3 regions of the Pantoea sp. SGAir0175 genome follow, and region 2 is predicted to be linked to each of the others. Evidence: predicted binding sites of a transcription regulator. Region 2 holds the regulator's gene; each other region holds the start of a gene.

Region 1 (10,437 bases), 920 kb from region 2:
ATCGGTCACGGCGTTGAGGGCAATCTGCAGACCGTAAAAGATCAGCAGCATCAGCACCAGGTCGGGCACGCCACGGATTAGCGTGGTGTAGCCTTCAAAAATCATCGCCAGCGGGCGATTGCGGGAGAGTTTGGCGCCGGCCCCTATCAGGCCCAGCACCACGGCCAGCACCACCGAGCTGAGCGCCAGCTCAAGGGTCACCAGCGTGCCTTTGAGAATTACTTCAGAATAGCCATACAACATGGGTTCGATCCTGTCGTGAGGGAAATAAACAAACGCTGTCCAACAACACACGGACAGTCCTGACCAGGATGTGAATCACGGAAGGATGGTGGCAAGCGTATGAACTCCGGGAGTTTACATAAGTAAGCGCCCGGAGTGAATAGTTATGACCCACGTTAGCGTGACTCAATACACCCGTTCAGGAACAGGAGTCTTAATCGCCGTAAACGTTGAAATCAAAGTACTTCTTCGCAATCTTGTCGTAGGTACCGTCTTTGCGCATGTCATTAAAGGCTTTGTCGATAGCAGCTTTCAGATCGGCGTCATCTTTACGCAGGCCCATACCGGTGCCGACGCCAAAGATTTTGTCATCTTTCACCGCCGGACCGGCGAACGCGTAGTTTTTCCCGACCGGCTGCTTAAGGAAGCCTTCACTCGCCTGCACTTCATCCTGGAACGCCGCATCAATACGACCAGCGTTCAGGTCCTGATACACCAGATCCTGGTTGGCATACGGCGTGACGGTCACCCCTTTTGGACGCCAGTATTCATTGGCGTAGGTTTCCTGTGTGGTGCCCTGCAGCAGGCCGATGTTTTTGCCCTTCAGCGACTCGATGGTCGGCTGCAGTTTAGACCCCTTCGGCGCCACTAAACGCGCGTTCGCTGCATACAGTTTTTCCGAGAAGGCGATCTCTTCCTGACGTTTCTCGGTGATTGAGAGTGAAGAGATGATGGCGTCGATCTTCTTCGCTTTCAGCGACGGGATCAGCGCATCGAAATCACTTTCCACATAAGTACATTTGGTCTTGATACGCTTACAGATCTCGTTGGCCAGGTCGATATCAAAGCCAACCAGCTGGCCCTGCGCGTTCTTGGACTCAAACGGCGGGTAAGTTGGATCGGTCCCGATGCGCAGCGACTGCGGTACCGCTGCGAACACGCTCGCAGCGCCGGACATAGCCAGCATCAGAGAAAGAGCCAGAACTCGCTTTTTCATAGGTAACCCTCAAGTGAAGTGCTTATTGTTATGTGGTGCGTGATGTGTTTGCGCTGAATGTTTTGCAGGTTTCATGCCAGTTGTGCAAATCGGCGAAACTGTGCGCAGGCGCACTAAATACCGCGTCCATCTGGGACGCAAGCACTTAGTTTGTGAGGGAAATATAACAGCGGTGTGAGGAAGAAAAAGTGAGATTGTTAACTTTTGGTGCACAAGATGCACGAACAGTGATCGGCCCCGCGCTTTTGCACGCATTCAGTGCATTATTGCACCATCATGCACCCTGCCAGCGGGTAAACAGATCTTCCGGCAGCTCGATATCAAACTGATCCAGCACGCGGTTGACCGTCTGATCAATCAAATCGTCGATGTGCTGCGGGCGGTGATAAAACGCCGGCACCGGCGGCATAATCAGCGCGCCGAGTTCGGCAGCGGTGGTCATCATGCGCAGATGACCGAGATGCAGCGGGGTTTCCCGCACGCACAGCACCAGCCGGCGCTGCTCTTTCAGCACCACGTCGGCGGCGCGCGTCAGCAGACTGTCGCTGTAGCTGTGCACAATGCCCGACAGGGTTTTCATGGAACATGGCAGAATTGCCATACCCAGCGTTTTGAACGAGCCGGACGAGATGCTGGCGGCGATATCGCGCACATCGTGCACCACATCGGCCAGCGCCTGCACGTCACGCAGGCTGTAATCGGTCTCCAGCGCCAGCGTTTGCCGCGCCGCCGGGCTCATCACCAGATGGGTTTCCACTTCGGCTAACGGTTGCAGCACCTGCAGCATACGCACGCCGTAGATCGCGCCGCTGGCGCCGGAAATACCAATGATGAGTCGTTTCATAATTCTGCCTTGCTGCAAAAGAGTGCGCCAATAATAGCCGCTCCGCCGCCATAAATACAAAAACAAACAGGGCGGGATTGCGCCCGCCCTGTTTCGTCTGCCTGAGACTGACCTTAACCTTCGTTATGCAGTTCCAGGTTCTCCACTTCGTTCTGACGCGCAATCGCTTTAGCATCGTCGTTACGCAGCGACTGCAGATATTCCAGATACTGCAGGTCAACGTCTTTGGTGACGTAGATGCCGTTGAACACCGAGCATTCGAACTGGGCAATATCCGGGTTCTCTTCACGCACCGCGTCGATCAGATCCTGCAGATCCTGGAAAATCAGCGCATCGGCTTTAATCAGCTGACGAATCTCTTCCACTTCACGGCCGTGCGCAATCAGCTCGGTAGCGCTCGGCATATCGATGCCGTAGACGTTAGGGAAGCGAATTTCCGGTGCCGCCGACGCCAGATAGACGCGCTTCGCGCCCGCTTCACGCGCCATCTCGATAATCTGTTCAGAGGTGGTGCCGCGCACAATCGAGTCATCCACCAGCAGCACGTTTTTATCGCGGAACTCAGCGCGGTTAGCGTTGAGCTTACGGCGCACCGCACTGCGGCGCAGCTGCTGGCCCGGCATAATAAAGGTACGGCCCACGTAGCGGTTTTTCACAAAACCCTGGCGGTACGGCTTATCAAGAATACGGGCGATCTCCAGCGCAGTATCGGTCGAGGTTTCCGGAATCGGGATCACCACGTCAATATCGAGATCTTCCCACTCGCGGGCAATTTTCTCGCCCAGCTTGGTGCCCATGCGCACGCGTGCGCTGTAGACGGAGATCTTGTCGAGGAACGAGTCCGGACGCGCAAAGTAAACGTACTCGAACAGGCACGGATTGCTTTTCGGGTTCTCTGCGCACTGGCGCGTCGAGAGCTGACCCTGCTCGGTGATGTACACCGCTTCGCCTGGCGCAACGTCACGAATAAACTCGAAGCCGAGCGTATCCAGCGCCACGCTCTCTGAGGCCACCATGTATTCGGTGCGGCCATCGGCCAGCTCACGCTTGCCCAGTACCAGCGGACGGATACCGTTAGGATCGCGGAACGCAACCATGCCGTGACCGATAATCATCGCCACCACGGCGTAAGCACCGCGCACCTGCTGATGCACCGCCGCCACGGCAGCAAAAATGTTGTCAGCTTCCAGCGGATAGTGCTGAAAACGATCCAGCTCCTGAGCAAAGATGTTGAGCAGGATTTCGGAGTCTGAGGTGGTATTCACATGACGGCGACCGACTTCGAACAGCTGCTTGCGCAGTTCATGGGCGTTGGTCAGGTTACCGTTGTGAGCCAGCGTGATGCCGTACGGCGAGTTCACGTAGAAGGGCTGCGCTTCAGAGGCGCTGGAGCTGCCGGCAGTCGGATAACGCACGTGGCCGATACCCATATTTCCCTGCAAACGCTGCATGTGGCGCGCTTCAAATACGTCGCTGACCAGGCCATTGGCCTTACGCAGACGGAAGCAGTTCAGCGCATCGATGGTACAAATGCCGGCGGCATCCTGCCCGCGGTGCTGCAGCACCGTTAACGCGTCATAGATCGACTGGTTTACTGGCATAAAACCGGTGATACCAACAATACCGCACATGTTGTCATTTCCTCATTAGCCGCACTCCCGGTGTTACCGGGGTAAAAAACTCGACGTGCTTTTCAGGTAATCGAAAAACCACCTGATGATGTAACTGAACTGGGGAATGAGTTGAGACTGTTGCCAGTCCGGACTTTTTGAAAAGCCGGTGAATGTATCAAGGAAGAAAAGAATGGCGGATACAATCAGCACGCCACGCAACGCCCCGAAACAGACCCCCAACACCCTGTCGGTTCCCGACAAGCCGGTTTTCTCAACCAGCGAGCCGATCACATAGTTCACGATGGCACCCACAATCAGGGTGGCAACGAATAACACCGCGATGGCGATGCCGTTGCGAACCAGTTCGTCGTCAAAACCTGTAAACCAGACTGCAAGGTAGGCGTAGTAATGACTGGCGACAAAAAACGCGCATCCCCAGGTAACAAGAGATAAGGCTTCCCGGACAAACCCGCGAATCAGGCTGACCAGAGCCGAAAAACCAACTACCGCAATAATGACGTAATCAATCCAGATCATGAACGCTTCCAGTACAGTGCATTTGCACCCCTGCATCCAGTTCGGGGCGCATTCTAACAGAAAAAGAAAACGTTTGCGTAGGGTTTTCCGGTTCTGTCCCGAGAAAAAGGGCGATGAAAAAAACTTTCCTCGCCCTTATTGATGTCAGCCATTTAACCTGCTGATATTCCATAAATTTTAAGAAACGCTTCGCTAAAAAATACGCCAAAAGCCGCGCCTGTTTCTGCTATCGGCGCGGCTTATCAGTTGATCAGCGTGTGCTGTACGGCTTCACAACACCGCCGAGGCCGGAGATGCCTTTCAGCTCGCCGAGTGCGCCCTGCAGTTTCGCTTTGGACGCATCCGGCCCGACGTAAATGCGGGTGATCTGCCCCTGCACCGGCGTCGACGGCACGGTAAAGGCACGATAGCCGGAGAGCCGCAGCTGCGCCACGATCTCATTCACTTTGGCGGCGTTCTTCAGGGCACCAAGCTGCACCACATACGCCTGTCCTGCTGGTGCGACCGGCTCGCTCTGCTTCGGCGTTTCCGCCGCTTTGGGCTGCTCTGTGGCTTTGGGCTGTTCTGTCGCTTTCGGTTGTTCTGCCGGCTTCGGTTTCGGCTGCTCCACCGGTTTAGGCTTCGGCTGCTCGACCGGCTTCGGCTTCACCTGCTCTGCCGGTTTCTGCTGCTGGTGCACCGGCGGCGGCGTCACGACGCTGGGCTGGCTGTTTTGCGCTGGCTGCGTGCTGCCGCTGGCGGCACTGTTTTGCGTTGCGCTGCTGGCGGGCGCCTGCTGCGCCGCGCTCGCACCTTCCGGCGGCTGCGACGGCAGCGGCTGCGTCACTGGCGGCACCATTTCGCTGTCCTGCTGATCGTCAGGCTTTGGCACCAGCGGAATCGCCGCGAACTCCTCTTTATAATGCTTTTTCTTACCGTCCAGCAGACCCGGTAACACGATGACGCCAATCGCCACCAGAATCACCGTACCCACTAAACGATTCTGAAACTTACTTGCCACTGCCGTTCTCCGCTGCCATCGATTGCATTACCTGCGCCACGGTGTGGAACGAGCCGCACACCAGAATCACATCGTCGGGCTGAGCCTGCTGCCGCGCCGCCTGCCACGCGGCTTCAACGCTCTGCCAGGCGCTGCCGCCCTGCAGATGCGCCATCAGCTCATCAGCGGACGCGCCGCGCGGGCCGTCGAGCGGCGCGCAGTACCAGCGTTTGACCTGCGGTGCCAGCGCAGCCAGCGTCCCGGCGATATCCTTGTCGTGCAGCATGCCAACCACCGCATGCACCGTGCCGTGTGCCGGCAGCTCAGCGAGACGTGAAGCCAGATAATAAGCCGCATGCGGATTGTGTGCCACATCAAGGATCACGCGCGGCGCGGTGCTGACCGTCTGGAAACGTCCCGGCAGAATCGCCAGCGGCAGATGCTGATGAATCAGCGCCTCGCTCACCGTCAGGCCGGAAGCGCGCAGCGCCGCAATCGCGGTGGCCGCGTTAGGGAGCGGCACCTGGGGCAGCGGCAGATCGCGCAGTTCACCCTGGGCATCCTGCAGCGTCCAAGTGTCGCCCTCGCGCTGCCACTGCCAGTCGCGGTTAATTTGTAACAGCTGCGCACCCTTCTCCGCGGCCACCTGGGCAATGGTGTCGGGCATATCGGCCTCGCCGACCACCGCCGGTTTACCGCCGCGAAATACGCCGGCCTTCTCGCGGCCGATGCTGGCGCGATCCGGCCCCAGCCAGTCGGTGTGGTCCAGCGCAATGCTGGTGATCACCGCCACGTCGGCGTCGACAATGTTCGTCGCATCCAGCCGGCCGCCCAGCCCCACTTCCAGAATCACGACATCCAGCTGCGCTTCACGGAACAGATTGAGCGCGGACAGCGTGCCAAACTCAAAGTAGGTGAGCGAAATATCGCCGCGTCCGGCCTCGATGGCGGCAAAGCTGGCGCTGTGCCGGGCTTCATCCAGCTCAGCGCCCTGCACGCGCACGCGTTCGGTGTAACGCACCAGATGCGGCGAGCTGTAGACGCCAACACGATAGCCTGCGGCCATCAGCAGGGTTTCCAGCGTACGGCAGGTGGTGCCTTTGCCGTTGGTGCCGGCGACGGTGAAGACAAACGGAGCGGGTTTAAGCAGGTCGAGGCGTGCGGCGACGCGCTGAATACGGTCCAGGCCCAGATCGATAGCCTGAGAATGCAGATGCTCAAGATAATGAAGCCACGTGGCCAGAGGCGACGTGGCTTGCGGGAGGTGAAGAGTGTCCATGTGCCCTGTTAGCTCTTTACGATGTGGTGCGTGAATAAAAAGGCGCATTGATATGCGCCTTTCGGTTGCCTGTCAGGCTTCGTTGCTCTCCGGCTCAGCCGCAGTCGGGCGATCACCATCCTGCAGCGGTGCCGGCAGGTTCATCATTTTCGCCAGCAGGCTGGCCAGCTTAAAGCGCATTTCCGGACGACGGATGATCATGTCGATCGCGCCTTTTTCGATCAGGAACTCACTGCGCTGGAAGCCCGGCGGCAGCTTTTCACGTACCGTCTGTTCAATTACGCGTGGGCCGGCAAAGCCGATCAGCGCTTTTGGCTCAGCGACGTTCAAATCGCCCAGCATCGCGAAGCTGGCGGAGACGCCACCCATGGTCGGGTCGGTCAGTACCGAAATATACGGCAGACCGCGCTCCTGCATTTTTGCCAGCGCCGCACTGGTTTTCGCCATCTGCATCAGCGACTGCAGCGCTTCCTGCATACGCGCACCGCCAGAGGCGGAGAAGCAGATCAGCGGGCAGTTGTCTTCCAGCGCCTGCTCAACCGCACGCACGAAACGGGCGCCGACCACCGAGCCCATTGAGCCGCCCATAAAGGAGAACTCAAACGCGGCAGCCACCACCGGCATACCGTGCAGCTGGCCTTTCATTACCACCAGCGCATCTTTCTCGCCGGTCTCTTTCTGTGCCGCAACCAGACGATCTTTGTACTTCTTCGAGTCGCGGAACTTGAGCAGGTCTTTCGGTTCCAGCTCGCTACCCAGCTCTGTCATCGAACCTTCATCCATCAGGCTATGCAGACGCTCGCGCGCGTGCATACGCATGTGGTGGTCGCACTTCGGGCAGACTTCAAGGTTGCGCTCCAGCTCGGCGCGGTACAGCACCTGACCACAGCTATCGCATTTGGTCCACACCCCTTCCGGGATGCTGGCTTTGCGCGAAGGCGTGGTAGTGCTTTTATTCAGTATGCGTTCAATCCAGCTCATTGATGACCTTTCTGTTTAATGCTGACCTGGTCCAGTCTTGTCGTTACTGCTGAAATCACCTTCAGCAGGCCGTAAATGTCGCTCATTAAACCACAACCCGTTCACGCTGTGGATAAAAATCTGGTAACAGGCTTACTGCGACTTGTGCTGACGCGCCTGGCGGCGGTGACGCCACACTTCAATCACGCCTGGCAGTACCGAGACAATGATGATGCCGACAATCAGCAACTTAAGGTTTTCCTGCACCACCGGCAGGTCACCAAACAGGTAACCGGCATAGGAGAATAGCAGGACCCACAGCAGCGCGCCTGTCACGTTAAAGAGCGCGAAGTGGCGATAAGACATGTGTCCCATTCCCGCCACAAAGGGGGCAAAGGTTCGCACGATTGGCACAAAGCGCGCAAGTATAATGGTTTTGCCGCCGTGGCGATCGTAAAACGCGTGGGTTTTGTCGAGGTAGCTGCGGCGGAAAATTTTCGAGTTCGGGTTGCTGAACAGCTTCTCGCCAAACAGCCGGCCAATGGTGTAGTTAACCGCGTCGCCGAGGATCGCGGCAATCACCAGCAGCGTCACCATCAGGTGCACGTTGAGGTCGTTGCCCGGCAGCGCCGCCAGCGCACCGGCGACAAACAGCAGCGAATCACCCGGCAGGAACGGCGTGACCACCAGCCCGGTTTCACAGAACAGAATCAGGAACAAAATGGCGTAAATCCAGATGCCGTACTGCGCCACCAGCTCGGCCAGATGCACGTCAATGTGCAGAATGAAATCGACGATAAAGTGGATAAACTCCATAACAGCTAACTCCCTGACACTTTCCGATTAAAATGAATCCGCGAGGAACAACGGTCCCAGCGCAGGCTGAGGTAACGCAAACTGAGCAGGGTAATCCACCGCCACCAGATACAGCCCTTCGGCTTTCGCCGTTGCCGCCGCCAGCGTGCGATCTTTTGCCGCCAGCAGCGTGGCCATCCACGTTTCCGGCTGATTGCCGCAGCCAATCTCCAGCAGACTGCCGACGATATTGCGCACCATGTGATGCACGAAGGCGTTGGCTTTGATATCCACAATCACGTACGGCCCCAGGCGCGTGACGTTGAGATGCATCACGTTGCGCCACGGCGTGCGCGACTGGCACTGCACCGCACGGAACGAAGTAAAATCGTTCTCGCCCAGTAAAGCCTGGGCGGCGCGGTGCATCTTTTCCGCATCCAGCGGATGGTAAAAATGGGTAATGCCGTTGCCGAGAATCGCCGGGCGCAGCCGCTGGTTGTAGATCACGTAGCGATAACGGCGCGCGGTGGCGCTGAAGCGCGCATGAAAGCTTTCCGGCACCGCTTTCACCCAGCGCACCGCAATATCGTCCGGCAGGTTAGCGTTCACGCCCAGCGTCCAGGCGCTGTCGGCACGCGAGGAGGTGGTCTCAAAATGCACCACCTGGCCGGTGCCGTGCACGCCCGCGTCGGTGCGTCCGGCGCAGAACACGTTCACCGGGTGATTGGCCACTTTGGCCAGCGCTTTTTCCAGCTTTTCCTGCACGCTGCGTACTTCATTCTGGCGCTGCCAGCCGTAGTAACGGCTGCCGTCATACTCAATGCCGAGCGCCAGCTTAAACGGGGTCGCGTCTTCCAGCATTAATACAGATACTCCTGCACCAGCTTCTCTGCAGTTTTCACCGCCATCAGCGCGCCGCCGAAGCGGATGTTGTCGGCCACCGACCAGAACTGCAGCAGCTCCGGGATGCCGTAGTCGTTGCGCACGCTGCCGATGCTCAGTGCTTCACTGCCGGAGGCGTCGCTGACCGGCGTCGGGTAATCACCGTCGTCGCTCAGGCTGATATCGTCGGCGCGCGCCAGTTCGTCACGCGCTTCCTCCGCCGACAGCGGCCGCAGGTTTTCGATATAGACGATCTGCGCGTTGCCGTAGAACACCGGCGCCTGCACGCTGCTCACCGCAATCGGTAATCCTTCGTCCTGCAGCACTTTACGCACCTGATCGACCAGCCGGCGCTCGCTCGCCACGCTGCCGGCACTGTCCGCCTGCTGCGGCAGCAGGTTGAACGCCAGCTGGCGGCCAAAATAGTGCTCATCGGCCGGTACGCCGTTCAGCAGCCGCGCGCTCTCACCGGCCAGGCCGTCTACCGCCGCTTTGCCGTGGCTGGAGACCGACACCAGGTTGGTCACCTGCAGACGGCCTAAACCAGCGGTATCCACCAGCGGTTTGATGGCGCTTAACAGCTGGCTCACCAGCGCATCGGCCACGGTAATGATGTTGCGATTGCGGTAATCCGCCAGCACCTGTGGATTGACATCCGGCACCACCAGCGGCACGTCCGGCTCCAGCGCGAACAGGTCGCTGCTGTCGATTACCAGGCAACCCTGGCTGGCGGCTTCTTCGGCATAACGCGCCGACGCCTCGCGACCGGCGGTAAAGAACGCCAACTGCGCCTGCGACCAGTCAAATTCCGCCGCGTCCTGCACGCGCAGCGAGCGGCCGTCAAAGCGCACGCTTTCGCCGGCGCTGTTTTCACTCGCCAGCAGATACAACTCACCAACCGGGAACTGGCGTTCCGCCAGCAGTTCCAGTACAGCGTTCCCTACTGCGCCTGTCGCGCCCAGTAGCGCAATATTCCAGCCGTCAGACATGTTGGTTTACTCCAGACAATGACATAAAAAAGAGAGGCGATGACATGCATCGCCCATTAATTCAGAAAAATCAGAGATTAGTGATTCGCCTGCAGCGTGGCGCTGAAGCCAAGCTGATTGAGCAGCGCCGCACTCTCCGCCTCATCACAGATCACCTGCAGCGAAGACCACTCGCGGCGCTCGACATACTGCTTGCGCAGGCGATCAAATTCGCCCGGCTGCGCGGCCACTTTGCGCAGCGGCGCATCGTCGCGGCGCACATCATACACCAGATGTACCAGGCGTTTCAGCGTCGGCTGATCGAGCTTGCCGTGCAGCGTAAGGGTGCCAAACTCGGGGC
Region 2 (10,437 bases):
GCAAACAGCGTGACCTCGAAAAACAGCGCCAGCGCGACCGGTAATCCCAGCGTGAACAGGCGCGTCAGGATGGTGCGCGACGGTGGCGACCAGCGGTTATGCATGCGAATATCGCGCATGGCCGGCATGCGCTTCAGCCAGAAGCGCATCACCAGATACATCACCCAGTAAACCGACGCGGTGGCGACGCCACAGCCCACGCCGCCCAGCGCAGGCATACCGAAATGGCCGTAAATAAACACATAGTTCAGCGGAATGTTGGTCAGCAGGCCGAGGAAACCCAGCAGCATCGCCGGCTTGGTCTTCGACAGCCCTTCACACTGATTACGTGCCACCTGGAAAAACAGGTAGCCCGGTGCGCCCCACAACAGCGCGTGCAGATAACCTTCTGCTTTGGCCGCCAGCTGAGGATCAATGTCATGCATGGTGTGAATCAGGTAGCCGGCGTTCCACAGCACCACTATAATCAGCAGCGCCACGCCCGCCGCCAGCCAGTAACCCTGGCGCACCTGTTCTGCGATGCGTTCGCGTCGCCCGGATCCGTTGAGTTGCGCAACGGTTGGCGTCAATGCCAGCAGCAGACCATGACCAAACAAAATGGCGGGAAGCCAGATAGAGGTGCCGACAGCAACGGCGGCCATATCCGTGGCGCTCACCGCACCGGCCATTATGGTATCCACAAATCCCATCGCGGTCTGTGCCACCTGAGCAAGGATGACCGGGATCGCGAGGGCCAGCAATTGACGCGCTTCTGTTAAATACTTCTGCACGTATCACCTGCGTAATTTAAGAAGAGAGCGGGGCGGAATCCCCAAAGAATGCGCGACCTAGTGTAGCGGTAGCCCGCACTTCCGCCAAACATTGATCGCATTTGGCTGCGCCATTTGTGTAAAGTTTGCGCGCCGGCAAATTAAACCTTGCGGCGCAAGCTGTGATAAACTGCCACAAACTTCGCAGAGGCTGAAATTATGTTTACCGGAATTGTGCAGGGCACGGCAGAAATTGTCGCCATTGAAGAAAAAGAGTTGTTCCGCACCCACACCGTGCGCTTGTCTGCTGAGCTGCTGCCCGGCCTGGCGCTGGGCGCCTCGGTAGCGCACAACGGGTGCTGCCTGACGGTGACCGCCATTGACGGCGATCGCGTCAGCTTCGATCTCATCAAAGAGACGCTGCGCATCACCAACCTTGGTGAATTACAGGTTGGTGACATCGTGAATATTGAGCGCGCCGCGAAATTCAGCGATGAAATTGGCGGACACCTGATGTCCGGCCATATTATGACCACCGCCGAAATCTGTAAAATTATCCAGTCAGAGAATAACCGCGAAGTGTGGTTTAAATTACAGGACGCTGAGCAGATCAAATATATTCTGCATAAAGGATTCGTCGGCATCGATGGTATCAGCCTGACAGTCGGTGATGTCACCAAAAGTAAGTTCTGCGTGCATCTGATCCCGGAAACGCTGGAGCGCACCACGCTGGGCGCGAAGAAGCTGGGGCACCGGGTCAATATCGAAATCGATCCGCATACCCAGGCGATTGTCGACACCGTCGAACGTGTGCTGGCGCAGCGTGATGCCGCGGCTGCGCTGGTGGCACAAACGCTGCCGGACGCGGAGTAATCGCGAATAAAAAAGGCGCGGTAAGCGCCTTTTAGCATTGCACGGAAATCAACGCGCCACGCGCAAACCGCCTTCGGCGCCGCGGCTGAAAACTACCTGCCACAGCTGAATATCCCGCGCGCGAAACGCACCGGCGCAGGCGTTGAGGTAATAGCTGAACATCCGTTCGAAACGCTCGCCATACTTCTCCGCCAGCTGCGGCCATGCCGCCTGGAATCGCTCGTACCAGGCCATCAGCGTAGTGTCATAATCCGCGCCAAAGTTGTGCCAGTCTTCCATGATGAAGTGGGATTCGCTGGCATCGGCGATCTGCCGTACCGACGGTAAACAGCCGTTGGGGAAAATGTATTTATCGATCCACGGGTCGACGTTCATGTCGGTTCTGATCGCCCCAATGGTGTGCAGCAAAAACAGGCCTTCCGGTTTCAGGTTACGATCAACCACATCGAAGTAGGTGGCATAGTTTTTCGGCCCGACGTGTTCGAACATGCCCACCGATACGATGCGGTCAAACTGCTGGTTCAAATCACGGTAATCCTGCAGCAGAATGGTCACATCCAGACCGGCACAGCGCTGCTGCGCCATTTTCTGCTGCTCGGCAGAGATAGTCACGCCATGCACTTTCACCCCGTAATGACGCGCGGCGAATTCCGCCAGTCCGCCCCAGCCGCAGCCGATATCCAGCAGCGTCATGCCCGGCTCAAGCTGCAGCTTGCGGCAGATCATATCCAGCTTGTCCTGCTGTGCCTGCTCCAGCGTTTCCGCGCTTTTCCAGTAGCCGCAGGAGTACTGCATAAACGGATCGAGCATCAGTGAAAACAGATCGTTGCCAAGATCGTAGTGCTCTTTACCAACAATCCAGGCGCGTTTCTTTGACTGCAGATTGGTGAGGCGCGCCGCAGCAATGCGCAGCGTGTCTTTAAAATGGTGCGGTAACTGCTTATCCAGATGATGTTTCAGCACGCGGTGGAAGAACATATCCAGACGTTCACACTCCCACCAGCCGTCCATGTAGCTTTCACCGAGGCCCAGCGATCCTTCCTGCAGGACCCGTTTGAAAAAATCCGCATGTCTGACCTGAATATCCCAGGGGCGTGTGCCGTTGATGTGAATGTCCGCCCGCTCCAGTAATTCATGGGCGATACGAAACCATTGGTTTTCTTCAAGGCTCACTTCTTCTATACACGATGAACTCATAGCTTCTCCATCACCTTTCCGATTTGAACCTGAGAAAAAGAATAGTCAAATTCCTCAGGCCTGTGAGAGAACTCACGGAAAATCCGTGCGCCAGATAGCCGACGTACTACAGAGGTATGAATCTGAATAGAAATGTCTGCCACAACTCCGGAGGTGAATATCGTGCAGACGCCATCCCAGCGACAGTGTCGCTAAAAAATACGCTCATTATGTTATTGATTTGTTGCAGAAATGCTGACCCACTGAGTATATGCTCACGCAGGTCAGTATTCAATGGCTTATCGTTAGTTTGCTAACGATAATCGTTGCCTTAGCAATTATCTTCGCAGGGACGGGAAGCGTGAGCAATATCACTTTGTGCGCTGGCGCTGCGCTGCCACAGGAAACCGGCCCAGGCGAGAATCACCGTGGCCACCATGACCAGTGTGGTATGTAACAGCGCCTGCTGCAGACCGGCGGAAACAATCAGGCTGGCGAGGAAGCATAAGCCCAGCTGCAGCAGATTCTGCAGGCCGGCCGCTTTGCCGGTGGCCTGCGGGAACGGGGCGAGGGCGCTGGACACCACAATCGGGTAAATCGCGCCATTGGCCAGCGCCATGCCGCAGAACGGCAGCAGCAGAGCCACCAGCGGCGGCGTGGTGATCAGCGCCACCGCAAACAGGCCCAGAATGCTCAGGCTGTAAATCATCAGCAACCACGGCAGCAGCTGCGCACCCTGAAAACGGTTCAGCAGTGCGCGACAGCCAAATCCGCCCAGCAGGAAGGCGATGGTCTGCGGAATATAGCTCAGGCCAATGTCCGCCGGGCTCAGACCCGCGGCGGCGAGGATAAACGGCGAGCCGGTCAGCCAGGCGAAGAAACTGGCGGAGCAGGCCGCATAAATTAGTACGTTACCGCTGTAAATACGCGTCGCCAGCAGCGTCAGCCAGCCCGGCTGTGGCGCGCTGTCGTGGCGCGCACGCGGCGCGCTGGCCAGTTTCAGCGTGCCGAACAGCAGCACCAGCGTCACCAGCGTGAGCGCGAGGAAGATGGCGCGCCAGTGAAAATGGGCCATCAGCCAGGCGCCCAGCAGCGGCGCCAGCGCCGGTGACAGCGCCACCAGCGGCATAATCGTGGCAAACACTTTGTTGGCTTTGGCCTGCGGATAGCGGTCAACCACCAGCGCCTGCCAGCTCACCGCTGCGGCGCACACGCCTACCGCCTGCACAAAGCGCAGCACCAGCATCAGCCAGACGTTAGTCACCCACAGCATGGCAAGACAGCTCAGCGCAAACAGGCTCAGGCCCGCCAGTAAAATCGGCTTACGGCCGAAGCGGTCCGACAGCACACCCCACAGCACCTGCGCACAGGCAAAGCCGCCCAGAAACAAGCTCAGGCTGGCGCTGATGGTGCCCGGTGCGGAAGCAAAGTCGCGCTGCATGGCGCCGAAGGCGGGTAAATACATATCGGTGGCCAGGAAGCCGAGCATGCTCAGCACGGCAAGGTAAGGCAGAAATCCTTTGGATGACAGCATGGTTTTTCTCATTCGGCAGGTTGAACGGCGGGGAGTGTAAAAGGGTGCAGCGGGCTTTGTGAAACGCTAATATTTGCAGGGTGCTGTTAAAATTTTTGATGGGAAAACTATGTGGTCGGAATATGCACTTGAGGTGGTGGACGCGGTAGCGCGCACCGGCAGTTTTAGCGCGGCGGCGCAGGAGCTGCACCGCGTGCCCTCTGCCATCAGCTATACCGTGCGCCAGCTGGAAGGCTGGCTGGCGGTACCGCTGTTTGAGCGGCAGCATCGCGAAGTGGTGCTGACGGCAGCAGGCGAGCATTTTGTGCGTGAAGGGCGTTCTGTTATCAAAAAAATGCTGGCCACGCGCCGTCAGTGTCAGCAGCTGGCTAACGGCTGGCGCGGTCAGCTCAGTATCGCGGTAGATTGCATCGTCAAACCGCAGCGCACCCGCCAGCTGGTAAAGGATTTTTACCGCCATTTCCCCGATATGGAGCTGATCATCAGCTACGAAGTATTTAACGGCGTGTGGGACGCGCTGGCTGATGGGCGTGTCGATGTGGCGATTGGTGCCACCCAGGCCATTCCGGTCGGCGGCCGCTTCGCCTTTCAGGATATGGGCGCGCTCAACTGGCGCTGTGTGGTAAGTCCGCAGCATGCGCTGGCCCGCAGCCCGCAGCTGGACGACGAAACCCTGCGCGCCTGGCCGTCGCTGGTGCTGGAAGATACATCGCGCGCGCTGCCGCGCCGCATGACGTGGACGCTGGATAACCAGCGGCGTCTGGTGGTGCCGGAGTGGGAAACCGGGCTGGATTGCCTGCAGGCTGGGTTGTGCGTGGGCATGGTGCCGGGGCACCTGGCGCGCCCGCTGCTGGACAGCGGCGCGCTGGTGGAGCTGGCGTTGCCGCAGCCGTTTCCGGACAGCCCGTGTTGCGTCAGCTGGTCTGAGCAGCGCGCGTCACCGGCGCTGGCGTGGTTGCTGGAATATCTGGGCGATGCGGAGACGCTGAACCACGAGTGGCTCAGCGAGAAGGCGGCTTAACGGCGGTAATCGCGGAACGGGCCATCGGCCACGGAGCGGCGCTCAATCAGCGTGGGCTGAACTTCAATGGTCTGCGGCTCTTCACGTTTGCTGGTGATGCGGTCCAGCAGCATCTCCAGTGCCTTTTCCCCCAGCTGCGCTTTCGGCTGGTGCACGGTTGTCAGCGCCGGAGTGAAGTAGCGCGCGTTGCGCACATTGTCATAGCCAATTACCGAAATATCCTGCGGCACGCGCAGTCCCATCTCGTCGGCCGCGCAAATCGCGCCCATCGCCATGATATCGCCGCCGCAGAACACCGCCGTCGGGCGCTGTTTCTGGTTCAGAATCTGCTGCATCGCCTGATAACCTGACTCCGGTTCGAAGTCACCCTGCACAATCCACTCGGGACGGACGCTGATGCCCGCTTCCTGCATCGCCTGCAGAAAACCCGCATGACGTCCGCCACCGGTGTTGCGTTCCATCTGGCCGGGGATGGCACCGATATCGCGATGGCCGCGCTCAATCAGGTATCGTCCGGCGAGGTAACCGCCGTGGAACGCATTGTCCTGCACGGTATCGGTAAAGTCCCCGCGCGATTCGCCCCAGTCCATGACCACCATCGGGATATTGCGGTTCTCTTCGAGCATCTGCAGCAGATCGTCGGGATATTCGGAGCACATGACCAGCAGGCCATCGACGCGCTTTTGCGCCATCATCGAAAGATAAGCGCGCTGTTTTTGCAGATCGTTATGCGCGTTGCCGAGAATCAGCGTGTAACCACGCTCAAAGCAGTGATTCTCCACGGCTTCAATAATTTCGGCGAAGTAGGGCGCTTCGCTGGAGGTCGCCAGCAGGCCCAGCGTCTTGGTGTGATTCACCTTCAGGCTGCGGGCCACCGCGCTCGGTGAATAGTGCAGCGCTTTAATCGCTTCCCATACGGCGTTACGCGTCTCTTCCGCGACAAAACGCGTTTTGTTGATGACATGCGAAACCGTGGTGGTTGAGACCCCGGCGCGTTTCGCCACATCTTTAATGGTTGCCATGAAAATGGTACTCCTGGGATTATCGCAACTTACTGATAAGTATATTGTTAAACGTTTGCGTCTGCTAATGGTTTTGCGCCCTGAATATCAGGGCTAATCTGCTTAATCGGGCAGGGAAACATCCTTCAGCAGGCTGTCAATGCAGCATGCGCTAAATCTGTTGCGCAACGAAAGGCGGCGATTCTAGCAAGCCGGGGCGGATAACACGAGATTTTTGCCCATCACTGTGCGAAAATTATTTAACCATGCAATCTGTGTGACTAAGGAGTTGTGATGAGTACCGATTTAAAACTGGCATTGACCACCACCGCCGCTGCTCTGCTGATGATTATTGCCTTTAGCTTTACCGCCATTCTGCATTAATAAAAAAGCCGGTGCTGCTGAACAGCCACCGGCTTTTTTGTTGCGCAACGCTGAGGTTAGCGCACGGTTTTCGGCGTCATCATACGGCGTGCGCCAACGTAATGCTTCTGCCAGTAATCCTCGCCCAGCGCGCTAATCTGAATGTCCTTACCGGTGCGCGGAGACTGAATGAATTTACCATTGCCCAGATAAACCCCGACATGGTCGGCGGTGCCGCGGTTGTTGATGCGGAAGAACACCAGATCGCCTTTCTCCAGCATCTCGCGCTTGATCGGCGCGGCGTCGCGCAGGTGATACATCTCATTGGCGGTGCGGGGAAATTTAAACTTCACCAGATCTTTGTAGGCGTACCACACTAAACCACTGCAGTCGAAACCGGTGTGCGGTGAGGTGCCTCCCCACTGATACGGTTTACCCAGCTGGCCCATCAGTTTCGTCATCGCGGTTTCACGTGCTTTTTGATAGCGCAGGCGGTGGGCTTTGCTCATTTTAATGCCGCTCAGCTGCTGCACTTCATCATCAACGGCAACGTCACGCGATTTTTTCGCCAGCCGCTGATGACCATATTTTTTCGCACTGAGCTTAAGTGAGGATTTGCGCTGGGTGGTGTGCTGAAGTACCGTTTCGCTTTTCTGCTGTTTTTTCAGCCTGAACTTCTGTACCGACGTCAGGCGTGACTTTTTGCTGGTGGTTTTCACCGGGCGTCGTTTGCGACGCTCATCTTCACGCGCGTTCTTTTTCTCCGCTTTCTGCAAACTGGCATTAACCGGCGCATGCGGAGAAGCCGCCGCCACATTAAAGAACAGTTGGGCAAAAGCCAGTATGAAAAGCGTAATCAGTAAACGCATAGTCCGGTTACAGGTTAAGCCGTCGGCAGGAAGCCAGACCGCGGTAAAGTTAGAAAAATCTGATCGACGATCAGCACCGGGGCAATTCTAATCCACTTTTTTTGCAAAAGGTAAGGTCTTTTTCCATTAATCTGTCACGGTACTGAAAGTGGGGCAAAAATGAGCGATTTCAGCTGTTTAACCCAGCGGAATTATTGCTAATTATTAATTGATTAATGCTTATTAATGATATGAAAATGTTATTCGTGGCGCGCGAACTTAACAAACATGGCGATATGCGCCGGCTAAGGCAAAATCCCGTTTTCAGTCGCGGGGCGAAGTCGCTACAATAAACAAACACGAAGTGAAGGATTAAGGAAGGCAAAAATGAGTACTGTTGAAAAAATTCAGCGCCAGATCGCAGAAAACCCGATCCTGCTGTACATGAAAGGTTCGCCGAAACTGCCAAGCTGCGGTTTCTCTGCGCAGGCGGTACAGGCGCTGTCTGCCTGTGGTGAGCGCTTTGCGTACGTAGACATTCTGCAAAATCCGGATATCCGCGCTGAGTTACCGAAATACGCCAACTGGCCAACTTTCCCGCAGCTGTGGGTGGATGGCGAGCTGGTCGGCGGCTGTGACATCATCGTTGAGATGTTCCAGCGCGGCGAACTGCAACCGCTGATCAAAGAGACCGCTGAGAAGCACAAAGAAGCAGAATAAGCAAAAGGCCGACAGCAGTGTCGGCTTTTTTTTGGCTGCGGTCTGACGGGCCTCAGGCCGAGGCATCGTCTTCGGCCGGCTCTTCACTCACCGCCAGCGGCCAGCCGCCGAGGCGTTTCCAGCGATTCACCAGTTCGCAAAATAGCGTGGCGGTCTGTTCGGTATCGTACAGTGCCGAGTGCGCCTGAGTGCTGTCAAAATCTATCCCCGCCGCTTTACAGGCCTTCGCCAGTACCGTTTGTCCCAGCACCAGCCCGCTCAGCGCGGCGGTGTCAAAGGTGGCGAACGGGTGGAACGGGTTACGCTTCATGCCGGTGCGCTCTGCCGCCGCCATCAGAAAATTATGATCAAAGGTGGCATTGTGCGCCACGATAATCGCCCGGTTACAGCCACTGTCTTTGGTACCTTTGCGCACCATTTTGAAAATGGCGTGCAGCGCCTCATATTCACTCACCGCGCCGCGCAGCGGATTGCTGGGGTCGATGCCGGTAAACGCCAGCGCTTCGGGATTGAGAATCGCCCCTTCGAACGGCTCCACGTGGAAATGCAGGGTTTCATCACGGTGCAGCCAGCCATCCTCATCCATTTTTAACGTGGTGGCGGCGATTTCCAGCAGCGCATCGGTTTGCGCATTAAAACCGGCGGTTTCAACGTCAATCACCACAGGATAAAAACCACGGAAGCGTTGATGGAGAGCGTTTAAGGCGTTTGATTCAGACATCAGGATCTCATTGCAGGAAATGGGGCAGCGCGCATTATGGCAAAAATCGGCGCAGGGTGCAGCAGGAGAGGGAAGTCAGCCCGCAAATTAGCAGGCTGACTAACGGCATTAGTTGCCGAGGCCGTGACCGGCGTGTTGGTTTTCGATCAGCTCGATTTTGTAGCCGTCCGGATCTTCCACGAAAGCGATGATGGTGCTGCCGCCTTTGACCGGGCCGGCTTCACGCGTGACGTTACCGCCCGCCTGACGGATGCGGTCGCAGGTCGCCGCGACATCATCCACGCCCAGCGCGATGTGGCCGTAGGCATTGCCGAGGTCATATTTATCCACGCCCCAGTTGTAGGTCAGCTCAATGACCGCACCTTCGCTCTCTTCGGTGTAACCCACGAAAGCCAGGGTGTATTTGTATTCGGTGTTTTCGCTCTGACGCAGCACGCGCATGCCCAGCACGCGGGTGTAAAAATCGATGGAGCGCTGCAGATCGCCAACGCGTAACATAGTGTGAAGTAAACGCATAACATCCTCTTTTCAAAAGTCATCAGGGAACCCGCTTAGTATAGCGAGGGAATGCCCTGAAGAAAGCACGCGGCCGCACATCCGCTGCGGCCGCGTTTGACTTACAGTGTCGGGTAGTCGGTGTAACCTTCCGCGCCGCCGCCGTAGAAGCTCTCCGGGCGCTGCGGGTTAAGCGGTGCATCCTGCTGCAGGCGCGCTACCAGGTCCGGGTTGGCGATGAAGTCACGGCCAAAGGCCACCGCGTCAATCAGGCCACGCGCAATCAGATCGTCCGCTTTTTCCACGGTGTAGGCACCGGCACCGATAATCACGCCCGGGAAGGCGGCACGCACTTTCTGGCGGAACTCATCGGTGTAAGGCTTACCGCCCGCCCAGTCTGGCTCAGACAGGTGCAGGTAGGCGAGGCCGCGCTTGCCCAGTTCGCTGATGTACCACAGTGCCGCTTCTTCTTCATCCGGACCGTTTTCCAGATTCTGGAAGGCGCCGATTGGCGAGATACGAATACCAATGCGATCGGCTGACCAGTTAGCAATTGCCGCATCGACCACTTCCAGCGCGAAACGGCCGCGCTTCTCAATCGAACCGCCGTATTCATCGGTACGCTGGTTAGAACCCGGTGCGAGGAACTGATGCATCAGATAGCCGTGCGCAGAGTGCAGTTCCAGCAGATCAAAGTCGGCGTCGCGCGCATTGGCTGCCGCCTGACCGAAGTCTTTAACGATCTGCTGAATTTCTGCCACGCTCAGTTCACGCGGCAGGGAGGTATCTTCGCGATACACGCTGCCGTCGGCGGCGCGCAGCGAGGTGCGGGTGCCAGCGGCGATCGCGGACGGTGCGACCGGCGCTTTGCCATCCGGCTGCACGCTATTATGCGAGATGCGGCCGGTGTGCCACAGCTGAACGGCGCTGTGACCG
Region 3 (10,437 bases), 1.2 Mb from region 2:
CATGCAGACGGAAGCTCACTTTCTTACCAGTCGGCGCGATACCGAAAATTTCGCCGAGATGGGTGCCGCTGATTTCCGCCCGCGCCGCGATGCGGCCAGGTTCCTGAATCATGTCATGCACCACGATCTGCACGTCCGGAAAAGCCTGCGCCAGCATGCGAATGATCGGCTTGATGCCTTCCGGTCCGGCAACTTGCCCTGGCGCCAGCGGAATGTCTTCCCATGACGGTGCCAGCACGCTATCGACCAGATCGGGGTTGTTGTCGCTGAAGGCCTGATAGAGCGTCTCTACCGCCTGCCGTTCAATTTTGAGCCGTTGTACGTATTCTGCTGCTGGATTCATCGTTATTCACTTTCAGGTGGGGGTCGGTTGTGGAATTTTGCGCAGCGCCCTACAATTCGTCCAACAAATATTCAATATGAGTGATTATTTGCCGTATGGATTTTCATGGCATCGATCTTAATCTGTTAGTGGCTTTTGACGCGCTGATGAACGAGCGCAACGTCACGCGGGCGGCAACCCAGGTGGGCGTCAGCCAGCCGGCGATGAGCGCCGCTTTGTCACGGTTACGCACCCTGTTCGGTGACCCGCTGTTCATGCGCAGCGCGGAGGGTTTATTGCCGACTGCGCGTGCGCGCGATCTGTCCGGCCCCATCGCCGGGGCGTTGCGCCAGCTCGAAGCGACGCTGGTGGCAAAGCCCGTATTTGCAGCGGAAAAAGCGCAAATAAACTTCAAACTGGGCGTGTCGGAGTATCCGGCTTTCGTGTTGCTGCCTTCGTTAATGCAGGCGCTACAGGACGCCGCCCCCGGCGTGTCATTGAATGTGCAGGCGTTTACCAACCGCGATCACGCGGTCGATTTGTTAGATGCCGGCGCGATTGATGTCGCCATCGGCGTCATGCCTACGCACAGCGATAGCCGCATCATCTCCCGGCCGGTATTGCGCGACGAATTCGTCACCATCGTTGCCAGCAACCATCCGGCGGCCAGACGCGGCATGGACATGGAGAGCTACCTGGCGCTGCCGCATATTCTGGTCTCGCCGGAAGGTGAACTGTACGGCCTGGTTGATCAGGTGCTGGCGCAGCAAGGTAAAAAGCGCCGACTGGGGCTGACGGTCCAGCAGATGTTTACGGTGCCGTCTATCGTGGCGCAAACCCACATGACGGCGACCGTGATGAAGCGCGTGGCGCTGCATGCGCAGGCCAGTCGCCAGCTGGTACTGTTCCCTCCCCCGCTGTCGTTGCCCGAAATGGTGTTCAACCTGATCTGGCACCGGCGCAGCGACGCGCATCCCGCCCAGCAGTGGTTCAGGGAATTTATTGAACAACAGGCGGCGCGGCTGTAGGCGCTGTATCTGAATTCTGCGCTGATCGGGCGATGCGAAAGATGGCAGGATAAAAAAGCCCGCTGTTACGCGGGCTTTGAGGCTTAAGGTGCTGGTGGTTGGCTGAGTGGGAGTTACTCCCACTCCATCATAAATAGAAAATTAAAACATTTATAAGGCAAGGAATGAATACAAGAAAAAATCTAAACACCATGAGAAATACCCTACCCAGTAAATTCAAAAAGTCGAATTAACCTCTCCCGCGGCAAACGCTACCGATAGTTGCCTCACCAAGATAGATAACTCATCCGTGCTACCATCCTGGACACATTCCGCCATATAAGATGGATCGGCCTAGAAAAGCTCGACCATTGCCTCGCCGTAACTTTGGTCTTTCTTCAATCACCCATAATTCATGGATGCCCTCAGCTTGCAGAATAGACTGCTCAGGCCACTAAAATCCGTCCATTTCTGGCAGTACCGCTTTTCAGAACTGACAGAAGCCGGTCACAAGCAGTCATTGCTACTCGTCCGGCTCATCAGTCTCGCCGAATAAGAATTTTCCTATGTGCCAAATCGATCGCCCAACGTTGTGAATGAGTTGCTCTCCCTGCCGCAATGGCGAGCCTTCTTCATCGATGCCCGCGAGCTTGATCGCGTCTGATATCTTTGAGCCTGTAGGGTGTGCATCTCCAACTCGCATATCATAAGCACCGGCAATCTCAGCAAACACACTCTTGGCTTTGTCGTCTCCAATTTTCTCAGCCAAAATACTTTGGAGTAACTTGTTTGAGCCGAGCTTGGCTTTATCTTGGTGTGAAGAAAGCTTGCGTAGCTCGGTTACGTTGAGCCTGTCCGAGAATACGCGAATGATGTCCTTGGCTAATCTGAGTAAGGTCGCTCTGTCTTTGCTTGTAAACCTAGATATTTGCTGCCCTAATTCGATGTCATCAATATCATGGGTGAATAGCGATATTTCGTATTTATCCCTGAAGCCCTCTTCCAAAAGCCTCATGCTTCCAAAAAACATTTCTTCAACCGCATATGTGGATGCCGGTTTCGCCCTCACCTGAGCGTCTAGCAGCTCACTTGAAACCTTCCCTTCAGGAGCTACATTATGCCCCGCCCAAACATGCTGCTCCCATGAGGCTAGTCGTGCGATGTCATGAGCATATACGGTGATAAGATCCGAACTGTTTATTCCGAAATGCGTTTTATATCCTGATGTGGAATTAATAGCTCCAGTTTCAGCCGTGTACCACGCCAACTTAAATCCTCGACTATTGAGAAGCTCATTCACGACGCTGACTCGAAACCATAGCCAGCGGCCTATGTCCTCGTTATCAAGATCTGCTGATCTCATTCGCGTTCCATCGGTTTCCACAATGAATTGCGGGAGATTCGGATCTGCATCTCCACGAACGCGTAGGCTTTTTGATTGGTGGTCTATCCATTCCTCACGCCAAAACTCCCCCTCTACCCGTACACCTTTATATCCCCCACGATGCCCGTTTGAACTTTCATAGTCAGTATTCGAGTCATTCTCAGGGCCCATCACAGGGGCGTCTTCATCCTTATCTACGTCCGTTCGCCATGCTCGAAACATTGCCCAGCTTCCCCCAAAGACGTCATCAAGCTTGCGAACGATTAGGGTGAATTTACCGTTATCTCTTTCCTCACTGTGAGGTTGCAAATTTGAATATGCGCTGTCCTCAAATATGGGGACATTTTCTACCCTCTGTCGGTAGTATGAAAGGCGAAGCGACAGATTTCTGGCCGCTAGATAGTCGAGTAAAAATTCTCTTTTTATTTCTATCTGACGATACTCGCCATCTTTACTCACTGTCTCGCGAGCTACCACAACGAAATTTTCTTCAGGCCTGACCCAGTTGTCCCCCTCTTTGACCAAATGCAGCGCAACCACCAAATCAGGGCTAAGTATCCATTTTCTACCACCAACAACAGGTTGTGGGTGTTCATAAACTAGATTGACACCTATTGGCTCTTTATCATTGTATTGATATTGGTCAATAGACGCATAATATCCATCTTCGTATGCATAAGGCACGACTGTGCGCCCAATGCCTATGTCGCTCCATCCAAGACGTTCCTCAACTAGCTGGCGATGCTCTGCCGGGAATGCAACAGAGCCACAGCCGAAATATTCACTGACATAGCCTACTTCTTTTAGATCCCCTTTCTTGTTCTCAACTGACGCTCTCAAAGGAACCCATGCCGCGTTAGAAAATACCCTGCGGGTTTCCTTTGCTTGGAGAATCCACTCTTCACTCATGGTCGAATTTCCTTTATTCATGACAGCATGCTGGAATTAAGCAATGGCCATTGCTCGATAGTCTCCTGCCTGCCGTGGATCGATTAGTTGTAGCGGAATGAAATCGACCCCGCAAGCGTGATGGTTACATAGAGGCCGTCACGGTCGTTCACTTTGTAGAGCTTGTCTTTCGGCTTGATGTTACGCCGCTTGGTATCGGTCAGCGGGGTCGGGTTTCCTTTAAAACACCATGCTCACCCCTCATCGCATCAAACAAATAAAAATACTATGTATCAATATATTAATTTAAATAGATACCATGCCTTTCTGGCTAGGAGCGATGTTATTAAGTGCCAAGCATGGCATTAGGGTCAGATCGTACCATCCACCATGCCATAAAAATCGTGGTGCCTGGCGATGCGAAAACTTGCCAGATAGTGCAAGGTCGAAAACGCAAAAAGCCCGCATTTACGCGGGCTTAGGAGTGTTTTAATGCTCTTTGGTGCCGGTCTATGCCGGACGCGGGATTACTCCCACTCAATCGTCGCGGGCGGTTTACCTGAAATATCGTAGACTACCCTTGAGATGCCATTAACCTCATTAATGATACGGTTGGAGACGCGGCCGAGGAAGTCGTACGGCAGGTGCGCCCAGTGGGCCGTCATGAAGTCGATGGTTTCGACAGCACGCAGGGAAACCACCCAGTCGTATTTACGGCCATCGCCCATCACGCCGACGGAGCGCACCGGCAGGAACACGGTAAAGGCCTGGCTGACTTTGTTGTACAGATCCGCTTTACGCAGCTCTTCGATAAAGATGGCATCGGCACGGCGTAGCAGGTCGCAGTACTCTTTCTTCACTTCACCCAGTACGCGCACGCCCAGACCCGGGCCCGGGAAGGGATGGCGGTACAGCATGTCGTAAGGCAGGCCGAGTTCCAGACCGATTTTACGCACTTCATCTTTGAACAGCTCTTTCAGCGGCTCAACCAGGCCCATCTTCATCTCTTTCGGCAGACCGCCCACGTTGTGGTGCGATTTGATTACGTGCGCTTTACCGGTAGCTGAAGCCGCCGACTCAATCACGTCCGGATAGATGGTGCCCTGCGCCAGCCATTTCACGTCGGTCAGCTTCAGTGCTTCTTCGTCAAACACTTCCACGAACACGCGGCCGATGATTTTACGTTTGGCTTCCGGATCGTTCTCGCCCGCCAGCGCGTCGAGGAAGCGCCCTTCTGCCGCAACGTGCACGATGTTCAGACCAAAGTGGTCGCCGAACATGTCCATCACCTGCTCAGCTTCATTCAGACGCAGCAGTCCGTTATCGACGAACACACAGGTCAGGCGCTCGCCAATCGCGCGGTGCAGCAGCATCGCGGTCACGGACGAGTCCACGCCGCCGGACAGGCCGAGAATCACACGGTCTTCACCCACCTGCTCACGGATGCGCTCTACCGCATCTTCGATGATTTTGGCTGGCGTCCACAGCGCTTCACAGCCGCAGATGTCGCGCACAAAACGCTCCAGCATGCGCAGGCCCTGACGGGTGTGCGTCACTTCCGGGTGGAACTGCACGCCGTAGAAACGCTTCTCTTCGTTGGCCATGATGGCAAACGGGCAGCTTTCGGTACTGGCAACCGTCACGAAGTCTGCCGGGATCGCCGTGACTTTGTCACCGTGGCTCATCCACACGTCGAGCAGCGGTTTGCCCGCCGCGCTGATGGCATCTTCGATATCACGCACCAGCGCGCTCGGGGTTGTCACTTCAACCTGCGCGTAACCAAATTCACGCTCGTTCGAGCCTTCAACCTTACCGCCCAGCTGCATCGCCATGGTCTGCATGCCGTAGCACACGCCCAGCACCGGCACACCAGCGTTGAACACATATTCCGGCGCGCGCGGGCTGTTGTGCTCGGTGGTGCTTTCCGGACCACCGGACAGGATGATGCCGTTCGGGTTGAACTGGCGGATTTGCTCTTCGGTGACATCCCACGCCCAGAGTTCGCAGTAGACGCCCAGCTCACGCACGCGGCGCGCGACCAGCTGCGTATACTGAGAACCAAAATCGAGGATCAAAATACGATGTTTATGAATATTTTCAGTCGTCATTGAGGCGTTTCCATTGGGATGGACTTAATAATAAAAGCGCCCGGCTGGAGCCGGGCGGGAAATCTTACGGGATTATGAACCCATGCGGTAGTTCGGTGACTCTTTGGTAATGGTCACATCGTGCACGTGGCTTTCGTTGATCCCGGCGCCGCTGATGCGCACGAACTCGGCTTTGGTGCGCAGATCGTCGATGGTCGGGCAACCGGTCAGGCCCATGCAGGAGCGCAGGCCGCCCATCTGCTGGTGCACGATCTCTTTCAGGCGGCCTTTATAGGCAACGCGCCCTTCGATACCTTCCGGCACCAGTTTGTCGGCGGCGTTATCGCTCTGGAAGTAACGGTCAGACGAGCCTTTGGACATCGCGCCCAGTGAACCCATACCGCGGTAGGATTTGAACGCACGGCCCTGGTAGAGCTCAATTTCGCCCGGTGATTCTTCGGTACCGGCCAGCATGGAGCCAACCATTACCGCCGACGCACCCGCAGCGATGGCTTTGGCGATATCACCAGAGAAACGGATACCGCCGTCAGCGATGACCGGAATACCGGTACCTTCCAGCGCTTCAACCGCGTCGGATACTGCCGTGATCTGCGGTACGCCAACGCCGGTAACGATACGGGTAGTACAGATGGAGCCCGGGCCGATGCCCACTTTCACCGCGCTCACGCCCGCGTTAGCCAGCGCCAGTGCGCCTGCACCGGTCGCCACGTTGCCGCCGATGATTTCGAGGTCTGGATATTTTGCGCGGGTTTCACGGATACGCTGCAGCACGCCTTCGGAATGGCCGTGCGAGGAGTCGATCAGCAGTACGTCAACGCCCGCAGCGACCAGCGCATCAACGCGCTCTTCGTTGCCGGCACCGGCACCCACTGCGGCACCGACGCGCAGACGACCCTGCGCATCTTTACAGGCGTTAGGTTTACGCTCGGCTTTCTGGAAATCTTTAACGGTAATCATGCCCAGCAGGTGGAAGCTGTCGTCAACAACCAGCGCTTTCTCGACGCGTTTTTCGTGCATTTTCTGCAGCACGACTTCACGCGCTTCACCCTCTTTCACCGTCACCAGGCGCTCTTTCGGCGTCATGACCGCGGTCACCGGCAGCGTCATATCGGTCACGAAGCGCACGTCACGACCGGTAATGATGCCCACCAGCTCGTTGTCGGCGTTGACCACCGGGTAACCGGCGAAGCCGTTACGTTCGGTCAGCTCTTTCACCTCGGCCAGCGTGGTAGTTGGCAGCACGGTCTGTGGCTCCGTTACGACGCCGCTTTCGTGTTTTTTCACCTTGCGAACTTCATCCGCCTGGCGCTCAATCGACATGTTTTTGTGGATAAAGCCCAGACCGCCTTCCTGCGCCAGCGCAATCGCCAGACCGGCTTCGGTTACGGTGTCCATCGCTGCAGACAGCATAGGAATGTTGAGACGGATGTTTTTGGTCAGCTGGGTGCTGAGATCGGCCGTGTTGGGTAAAACAGTGGAGTGAGCGGGAACGAGCAGGACGTCGTCAAATGTGAGGGCTTCTTTCGCGATTCTTAACATTGCAATATCTCCACCTGGGGCGTTTAAAACAGATAAAATATTGCCGCGGCATTATACAGGCCGAAATCGGTTGCCTCCAGTGTTTTTTCGGAAAAAGTCTTGATCCTCCGGGGCAGGCATGTAGTATCGGTTGATTAACCCTCTGATTTGAAATTTGATCCTCATCACATGTCGCTACCGCCAACCGCCAATATTTTTACTGTCAGCCGCCTGAACACCACGGTGCGCCAACTGCTGGAAAATGAGATGGGCCTGGTGTGGCTCAGCGCTGAAATTTCCAATTTCACTCAGCCCGCTTCCGGTCACTGGTACTTCACTCTGAAGGACGATGGCGCGCAGGTGCGCTGTGCCATGTTCCGCAACAGCAATCGACGCGTCAGCTTTCGCCCGCAGCACGGTCAGCAGGTGCTGGTGCGTGCCAGCATCACGCTGTATGAGCCGCGCGGCGACTATCAGCTGATTATCGAAAGCATGCATCCGGCCGGTGAAGGGCTGCTGCAGCAACAGTTTGAGCAGCTGAAAGCCCGGCTGGCGGCGGAGGGGCTGTTCGACCAGCAGTTTAAACAGCCGCTGCCGGAGCCGGCGCGCCAGGTGGGTGTGATCACCTCCGCCACCGGCGCGGCATTGCACGATGTGCTGCGCGTGCTGCATCGCCGTGATCCCTCGCTGCCGGTGGTGATCTATCCGACCGCAGTGCAAGGCGTTGATGCGCCCGCCGCCATCGTGCGCGCCATCGAGCTGGCCAACCAGCGTGACGAGTGCGACGTGCTGATCGTCGGGCGCGGCGGCGGTTCACTGGAAGATCTGTGGAGTTTTAACGACGAGCGCGTGGCGCGGGCCATCTTTGCCAGCCGCCTGCCAATCGTCAGCGCCGTTGGGCATGAAACCGATGTGACCATCGCCGACTTTGTTGCCGATCTGCGCGCGCCGACGCCTTCTGCCGCTGCCGAACTGGTGAGCCGCAACCAGATCGAGCTGCTGCGCCGTTTGCAGTCTCAGCAGCAGCGCATGGAGATGGCGATGGACTATTACGTGGCGCAGCAGCAGCGCCGCTTCACCCGGCTGCAGCATCGTCTGCAACAGCAGCATCCGCAGCTGCGCCTGGCACGCCAGCAAACCACGCTGATCCAGCTGCAGCGTCGTCTGCAGGAAGCGGCCGACCAGCGGCTGCGCCTGGCGCATCGCCAGCAGGATCGCCTGCTGCAGCGCCTGCAATCCCAGCAGCCGCAGGGACGTATTCTGCGCGCTCAGCAGCAGTTACAGCAGTGGCACTACCGGCTGCAGCAGGGCATGGAAAAACAGCTCAATCACAGCCGGCAGCGTTTTGGTACCCTGGCAGCACAGCTGGAAGGCGTGAGTCCGCTGGCGACGCTGGCGCGCGGCTTTAGCGTCACCACCGATGCTCAGGGCCAGGTGGTGAAAAAGACCCGTCAGCTGCATACCGGCGATCTGCTGCGTACCCGGCTGGATGATGGCTGGGTGGAGAGTCAGGTGACGGCGTTACAACCACAGAAGACGCGCAGCCGTAAGGCGTGATAATCTTTTCAGCCGCATAAATGGTTGATAACCCCCCGTAAATCGCGCGTACTGCAGACGCAGCGGCGCGCGATTGATAAGCGGGTCTATACTTTCTGACATATCCATCCGTCAGGGAGTCCGACATGCCTTACAGCGTTATTCCTCCGTACATTCTGCGAAACATCATCGATAACTGTTCCGGCGCACAGCAGGATTACGCGCGGCGCACCCTCACCCACGTGCAACAGCTGATGGCGGAACATCCTCACACCGCCAGCGCAGCCAGCACCGCGCAGCCCGGCAGTGTTTTGCGTGCTATCTACGATGCGGGTAATACGCAAAATCTGCCCGGCACCCTGATCCGTGAGGAAGGCCAGCCCGGTAACGGTGACGTCGCCGCCGACGAAGCGTGGAACTATCTCGGCATCACCTATGATTTCTACTGGCAGATCTATCAGCGCAACTCGCTGGACAACAAAGGCCTGAAACTGGATGGCACCGTGCATTACGGCAAGGAGTACCAGAACGCCTTCTGGAATGGCCAGCAGATGGTATTTGGCGACGGCGACGGTGAGATCTTCAATCGCTTTACCATTGCCATCGATGTGGTCGCGCACGAGCTGACGCACGGCGTGACCGAAACCGAAGCCGGGCTGATTTACTTCCAGCAGGCGGGTGCGCTCAACGAATCGATGTCCGATGTGTTTGGCTCGCTGGTGAAGCAGTATCACCTCAGGCAAAGCGCCGATCAGGCCGACTGGATCATCGGCGAAGGGCTGCTGGCGGCGGGTATTAAGGGCAGCGGCCTGCGCTCGATGTCCGCGCCCGGTACCGCCTATGACGATCCGCTGCTCGGCAAAGATCCGCAGCCTGCCGATATGGATCACTATATCGACACGCGCGAAGACAACGGCGGCGTGCATCTTAACTCCGGCATTCCTAATCGCGCCTTCTATCTGGCGGCGACCGCGCTGGGCGGCTTTGCCTGGGAACGGGCCGGTCAGGCATGGTACGACACGCTGTGCGATAAGGAATTGCCGCAGGATGCCGACTTCAGCACCTTTGCGCGCTTTACCGTACAGCATGCCGCAAAACGTTTTGATAATACGGTGGCACAGGCGATCCAGTCCGCGTGGCACGAGGTAGGTGTAAGGTGAATATTCAGCTGACCGATGACGCCATCATTGAGCTGGCGCGTGAAGGCGGCATTGCATTTATCCCCGGCCTGCGCAGCGAGCGGCGATTTGCGCTGGCGCAGCTGCCGGAACCGCAGAAGCAGCGCGTGTGCAACGTACTGGAGCAGGCGCTGCCGCTCGGCGAGCCGGAGGAACAGGCCGCCAGCATCGGGCGCGGCGACCAGCGCTATTTCCGTATCCAGATTAGCTACGCGACTCATCGCGAAGCCGGAACGATTGTGATTCTGATTCCGGAAAACGTTGCGCCTCCTGAACTGCAGGCGCTGTGGCGCGACGGCGAAGAATAACTTAGACAGTTCCCACAGCATCGCCGTAACTAACTGACTATACTGGATAACGTGGCTAGCTAGTCCACATCAAAGAAAATACCCTTAGATGAGGTCTCTGCTATGACACAAACCAAGCAACGAGGCGGTGCCGGGAACTTTGCAGAGGACCCGGAGCGCGCCAGGGAAGCCGGTAGCGCGGGCGGCAA

What was found. Region 2 encodes PurR, which represses purine synthesis genes. Its sites were predicted from a motif close to CANGCAAACGTTTGCNTG; they were not measured.
Region 1: a site for PurR is predicted at 4,276-4,293, ahead of cvpA (colicin V production protein). Genes of this name have one in related genera too.
Region 3: a site for PurR is predicted at 7,308-7,325, ahead of guaB (IMP dehydrogenase). Genes of this name have one in related genera too.

The regions. Positions count from the first base shown of each region.
Region 1 is NZ_CP028081.1:1,405,265-1,415,701, reverse strand. Features, by position in the region: gene C1N56_RS06465 (histidine ABC transporter permease HisQ) at 1-243, opposite strand, end outside; gene argT (lysine/arginine/ornithine ABC transporter substrate-binding protein ArgT) at 437-1,219, opposite strand; gene C1N56_RS06455 (UbiX family flavin prenyltransferase) at 1,494-2,063, opposite strand; gene purF (amidophosphoribosyltransferase) at 2,177-3,694, opposite strand; gene cvpA (colicin V production protein) at 3,728-4,213, opposite strand; gene dedD (cell division protein DedD) at 4,464-5,213, opposite strand; gene folC (bifunctional tetrahydrofolate synthase/dihydrofolate synthase) at 5,203-6,471, opposite strand; gene accD (acetyl-CoA carboxylase, carboxyltransferase subunit beta) at 6,544-7,452, opposite strand; gene C1N56_RS06425 (DedA family protein) at 7,585-8,247, opposite strand; gene truA (tRNA pseudouridine(38-40) synthase TruA) at 8,275-9,087, opposite strand; gene C1N56_RS06415 (aspartate-semialdehyde dehydrogenase) at 9,087-10,097, opposite strand; gene pdxB (4-phosphoerythronate dehydrogenase PdxB) at 10,175-10,437, opposite strand, start outside.
Region 2 is NZ_CP028081.1:2,325,932-2,336,368, reverse strand. Features, by position in the region: gene C1N56_RS10790 (MATE family efflux transporter) at 1-770, opposite strand, end outside; gene C1N56_RS10785 (riboflavin synthase subunit alpha) at 969-1,622, shown strand; gene cfa (cyclopropane fatty acyl phospholipid synthase) at 1,671-2,819, opposite strand; gene punC (purine nucleoside transporter PunC) at 3,130-4,332, opposite strand; gene punR (DNA-binding transcriptional activator PunR) at 4,442-5,353, shown strand; gene purR (HTH-type transcriptional repressor PurR) at 5,350-6,375, opposite strand; gene C1N56_RS10760 (cytochrome bd-I oxidase subunit CydH) at 6,649-6,738, shown strand; gene C1N56_RS10755 (C40 family peptidase) at 6,795-7,586, opposite strand; gene C1N56_RS10750 (Grx4 family monothiol glutaredoxin) at 7,953-8,285, shown strand; gene rnt (ribonuclease T) at 8,338-9,006, opposite strand; gene gloA (lactoylglutathione lyase) at 9,115-9,522, opposite strand; gene C1N56_RS10735 (alkene reductase) at 9,624-10,437, opposite strand, start outside.
Region 3 is NZ_CP028081.1:1,153,373-1,163,809, reverse strand. Features, by position in the region: gene C1N56_RS05180 (ester cyclase) at 1-343, opposite strand, end outside; gene C1N56_RS05175 (LysR family transcriptional regulator) at 439-1,350, shown strand; gene C1N56_RS05170 (hypothetical protein) at 1,853-3,622, opposite strand; partial or broken gene C1N56_RS05165 (DUF4102 domain-containing protein) at 3,709-3,825, opposite strand; gene guaA (glutamine-hydrolyzing GMP synthase) at 4,129-5,709, opposite strand; gene guaB (IMP dehydrogenase) at 5,782-7,248, opposite strand; gene xseA (exodeoxyribonuclease VII large subunit) at 7,417-8,784, shown strand; gene C1N56_RS05145 (M4 family metallopeptidase) at 8,910-9,923, shown strand; gene C1N56_RS05140 (protealysin inhibitor emfourin) at 9,920-10,249, shown strand; gene C1N56_RS05135 (con-10 family general stress protein) at 10,352-10,437, shown strand, end outside.